Regions from separate parts of the Psychrobacter sp. KCTC 72983 genome, predicted to be linked through region 2. Evidence: riboswitches for the same ligand, from Rfam matches in the RefSeq annotation. Region 2 holds a riboswitch; the other holds the start of a gene.
What was found. Region 2 has a riboswitch for thiamine pyrophosphate ahead of thiC (phosphomethylpyrimidine synthase ThiC). Riboswitches for the same ligand answer to the same signal wherever they lie in the genome.

Region 1 (2,477 bases), 350 kb from region 2:
ACTTAACTATTGCCCTATATTGGCGACTTTATTTGGCATTTGGCAGACGAAACAAATAGACGGCAACCCCGCTACAGACCAGTGCTACCAGCCATGCCGCCCATGTCATATCAGCGGGCAGACGATAAAACAACATGGCAGTCGATATCGCCATCATGATGGTCGCAAGCCACTTAGCATAGAGCGGTACTGCATGATTTTCTTCCCAATCACGGACGTATTTGCCGAAGTATTTGTGATTGATCAGCCAAAAATGAAAGCGCTTAGAGCTACGCGCCCAGCAGCCTGCTGCAAGTAGTATAAAAGGCGCAGTCGGCATCACAGGCAATAAAATACCGATAATCCCTAAGACAAAAAACACCCAGCCAAGCGTCACAAAGGTCCAGCGTATCATTGGACTTCTAGATTGGTTGGTCTTAGGCCTATGATAAAACGCTTTTTTATTATGGGTCATATAAGTGATGTCGATGGACGGTGCGGTGAATGATTTTGGTAGCCATCAAAAGTATTTACATAGCTACTTGTATGAATAACCAAGCATGCAATATCACCAAAAATTGTACAAGCCCATTTATACAAGCTTTTTGCTATCGATCAGTATCGTTGGTTAGTGATTGGGTAAGTACCAATGACAAATACTGCGCTCTTCTATTAACACGTCGATTGCAAGCGCTTATAAGATTGAAAGCGCTTATAAAAAGCCAACACAAATGTGAACTGTTATAAAGGGCGGTTAACGAGCGTCAGTCATCACCTTTCATTGTCATTCCTTGTACGCTTGCATCGCCGCTTACAAGTCGTCTATAGTAGAACCTCAATAAAATTGATGCAGCATAGGAAACGCGCTCGATTAAATGCTACTTTTCTTGCTTGCTGTGACTGCGTCTCCAGAGGCTGCGAAAAATAGCGTTTAATCTTGCTATACCATTTTTATAATGGTTTCACTATATGATGATGCAGTAGCTATCGATAATAGCCATTAGCAGTACTGATCAAAAATAATGCAGCACCACTTAACCTTGTCGGGGTGCTTTGCTTTTAACCTTGTAACGATTGTTAAAACCATCGCTGAGACACACCCGTGAACCTGAAGCAGTTAGCACTGACGTAGGAAACAAGCATGACAGACCCTAAGCAGTCTATAAATAAGAGAAATCTCTACCTGACGCGCTGATCTGATAGCGCCTTACATGTTGAGATTTTGCCTTTCTTGTTTTGCCTTTTTTGTTTTATGTAAACAGCATCAGTCTGATTGTTTTCTATCATTAATAAGGAAACAACCATGCAGCCGACCACCAAATTGACCCTTACCCTCGAATGGTTCTTAAACCCTGATCACCTACCTTTTATCGCGGGTATGACCACAGGCGCATATGAGCAGGCAGGGCTAGATATCACTATTATCGAGCCTGATGACCACTATGATGGCTTTGCTGAATTGCAAAACCAAAGTATCGATCTGCATGTGAATGAGCCGATTCATCTGTTTGAGCATTACGCGCCGAATCTGCGTGCGCTTGGCTGTTTTTTTGAGACCGATGGCGGCATATTGATGCAGCAGTCCAGTATGGATAAGCTCAAAAACAATCAACCGATTCGCATTTGCACCCCTGCTGCTGAAGAAAAAACCAATCGTATTGGCTTTGAGATATTAGCGCGCTATGCCAAAAAAAATGGCTTCACTATCAGCCGTGACAATGTGACCTTTGTACAAAAAGACTTCTACCATATAAAAAACTTGCAAGAAGACCCAAGTCTCGATGGTGCATGGCTATGCTTTTATAACTTTGAAGGGGTTGAGGCGACGCATGAAGGGCTAGACTTTACGTTTATCGATCAGCATCTGTCACCTTATCCGAATTTTTCGGCGTTAGAGATTCTGACGACTGATGAGATCTATAGCGCGAAAAAAGACGCGATAGATACCTTTATCCAAGTGACCAACCAGATGACGGAGCTGTGTAAAAATGATCCAGAGACTGCCCACCATATGTATTACAACTATAGTAAGACCGAAGCCGATACGCTGATGGACAGCATCATTGATAATACGTTGGGCAGATTGATCACGCCAATCAAGCCTGATGCCAATAAGTGGCAAGAACTGCGTGAGATGCTGGCCGAGATCGATATCGTGACGTTGACGGATGAGCAGTATCAATCGCTGTGGGCACTATAAGCGTTAAAATAGTTTGAGTAATAAAAAACCGCCATCGTGTTTACTATGGCGGTTTTTTATTCTATTAATGATTAGAAATATTAATCCCAATCAGGACTCGAAATACTGACCGATCTTAGTAATCCAATCAGGTACTTCATAACTATCATCTATAATATTTATATACCTTTTTGAAAACTCATACTTCACTCCTTCTTGTTTGAAGAAGTTGAGTAGTTTAATATTCTCGCTAGCTTTAAGGTCTAACGCAGACCGTGAACATACTTCTTTCACATCATCCATACTATGGTTATCTAGA
Region 2 (2,477 bases):
CTGTGGCAGCGTTATAGTCAGAAGACCATTTGGCATAGATCGGCTGCGGGAATGATGCGCCTGCACCTGTGATATTCATGGCGATGTTTTCAGCAGATTTGAAACCCGTGTCAGCAGAAGGCGTTGCCTGAGTCTGCGTGGTGGTTTCAGCCGTGGTAGCGGCGCTACTGGTCGTATCAGCAGCTGGTTCTGCCGTCTCTGTTGACTTATTACACGCCGTAAGCATTAATGTACAACTAACGGCCACTGCTAATAACGAATAACGCATGTAGGACTCCTAAAATTTAACAACGATATAAAAAAGCATTGTTTGTGATATGAGCGTTATCTTGCCAAATCTTTATGACAGTTTAATGACAACCTCTCAAATCCTGCATTCGCTTTACACAATATTTAGCAATCGCCTCTAAGTATCAGTAATATCAAGGAATTTTAATTACTATCAATAACTCCTGTTCTTTGTATCCATGCTAAATAGCAAAATAAGCGCCTGATATTTTCATCCAAATTCCATTAGCCGTTAACGCAGAATTTTGTTAGTATGAAGAAGATTTACAACACTGACAGACTCGGGGTGCGATGTAGCATTGGCCTACTTTATTAAACGTTTATAGTTAAACATTGATAAAAGTAGCCACCTATCTACATTCGCTGAGAGATCACCCGCCGAACCTGATGCGGTTAGTACCGACGCAGGGAAGTCTTAAGCACGTTGTTATTGATGACAACGGACGCGTAAAAATACTTTTTTATCATCGCTATTGTCTAACGATGCACGCCGCATACGTAGATAACGAGAGAAGATAGAAAGCGGCGTCCACTATTTGATGACCATTAACCGCGACAATTTCTTTGCTCGCTGTTAGGTGTTGATAATATAAATTTGTCTGAATGACGAGTGTTTGCCCCGCAGCTACTGGCGGTGTTGCTTTTATTCAAAAACCAACACGCTAGGACAGCATATGACTATTTCAAACAGCAGCTCTTTTGACAATGCCTCTTTAGACAGTGCCTCAGCGCCATCACAAGTCCAAACGCACAACCCAGCCGATAACATACCTCTCGTATCAGACACCAAAGCCGATAAAAAAGCCGACGCGCTAAAGACACCTGCCCACCGCGCCGCCAGTGATGCACGCTTTGAAGAAGACGCGCGCGACTTACACCGTATCCTACCCGCCTCGCGCAAAGTCTATATCGAAGGCTCACGGCCTGATATTCAAGTACCGATGCGTGAAATCAGCTTAACGGATACGCCAGTTGGCGGTACGGGTGATAAGGATGGCGAGCACAATCCGCCTTTTTATGTGTACGATACTTCAGGCGTGTACACTGACCCCAATGTCGAGATTGATCTGACCCGCGGTCTACCCAAACTGCGTGAAAACTGGATCGCCGAGCGCGGTGATACCGAGCAACTAAGCGGTCTATCTAGCTCGTACGGGCAAGCGCGTGCTCGTGACATCAGTACTGCCAACCTCAGGTTTGCTCATATTGACAAACCGCGCCGTGCCAAAGCAGGGAAAAACGTCACTCAGATGTACTACGCGCGTCGCGGCATCATTACCCCTGAGATGGAATATATTGCGATACGTGAGACGCAAAAGCAGCATGAACTGACTGACATGCGTCAACATGAGGGTGAGAGCTTCGGTGCCAATATGCCCAAAATTATCACCCCTGAGTTTGTCCGTGATGAAGTAGCCGCTGGACGTGCAATTATCCCCAACAACATCAACCACCCTGAATCTGAGCCAATGATTATCGGGCGCAACTTTTTGGTAAAAATCAATGCCAATATCGGCAACTCAGCGCTCGGCTCATCGATTGATGAAGAAGTCTCCAAAATGACATGGGCCACGCGTTGGGGCGCGGATACCATCATGGATTTATCGACGGGCAATCACATTCATGAAACTCGTGAATGGCTAATCCGCAACTCTCCTGTGCCGATTGGTACCGTACCGATTTATCAAGCCTTAGAAAAAGTCGATGGCGTCGCTGAAGATCTGACGTGGGAGATATTCCGTGATACCTTGATTGAGCAAGCCGAGCAAGGTGTGGATTACTTTACCATTCACGCAGGCGTCCTGCTCCGCTATGTACCGCTCACCGCAAAGCGTTTGACAGGTATCGTCTCACGCGGCGGCTCTATCATGGCGCAGTGGTGTCTGGCGCATCACAAAGAGAGCTTTTTATACACGCATTTTGAAGATATCTGCGAGATTATGAAGCAATACGATGTGGCGTTCAGTCTAGGTGATGGCCTACGCCCCGGCTGCTTGCAAGATGCCAATGATGAGGCGCAGTTTGGCGAACTACGTACGCTTGGTGAATTGACCAAAGTGGCATGGGAGCACGACGTACAGGTGATGATCGAAGGCCCTGGACACGTGGCGATGAACCGTATCAAAGAAAATATGGATTTGCAGCTTGAGCTGTGTGCTGACGCGCCTTTCTATACCTTGGGCCCATTA

Region 1: another riboswitch for thiamine pyrophosphate. It lies ahead of PSBA01_RS07105 (ABC transporter substrate-binding protein); the one in region 2 lies ahead of thiC (phosphomethylpyrimidine synthase ThiC).

Annotation. Positions count from the first base shown of each region.
Region 1 is NZ_CP060390.1:1,665,126-1,667,602, reverse strand. Features, by position in the region: gene PSBA01_RS07110 (YbaN family protein) at 29-454, opposite strand; TPP riboswitch at 1,014-1,131, shown strand; gene PSBA01_RS07105 (ABC transporter substrate-binding protein) at 1,283-2,179, shown strand; gene PSBA01_RS07100 (AAA family ATPase) at 2,270-2,477, opposite strand, start outside.
Region 2 is NZ_CP060390.1:1,315,772-1,318,248, forward strand. Features, by position in the region: gene pstS (phosphate ABC transporter substrate-binding protein PstS) at 1-268, opposite strand, end outside; TPP riboswitch at 561-716, shown strand; gene thiC (phosphomethylpyrimidine synthase ThiC) at 963-2,477, shown strand, end outside.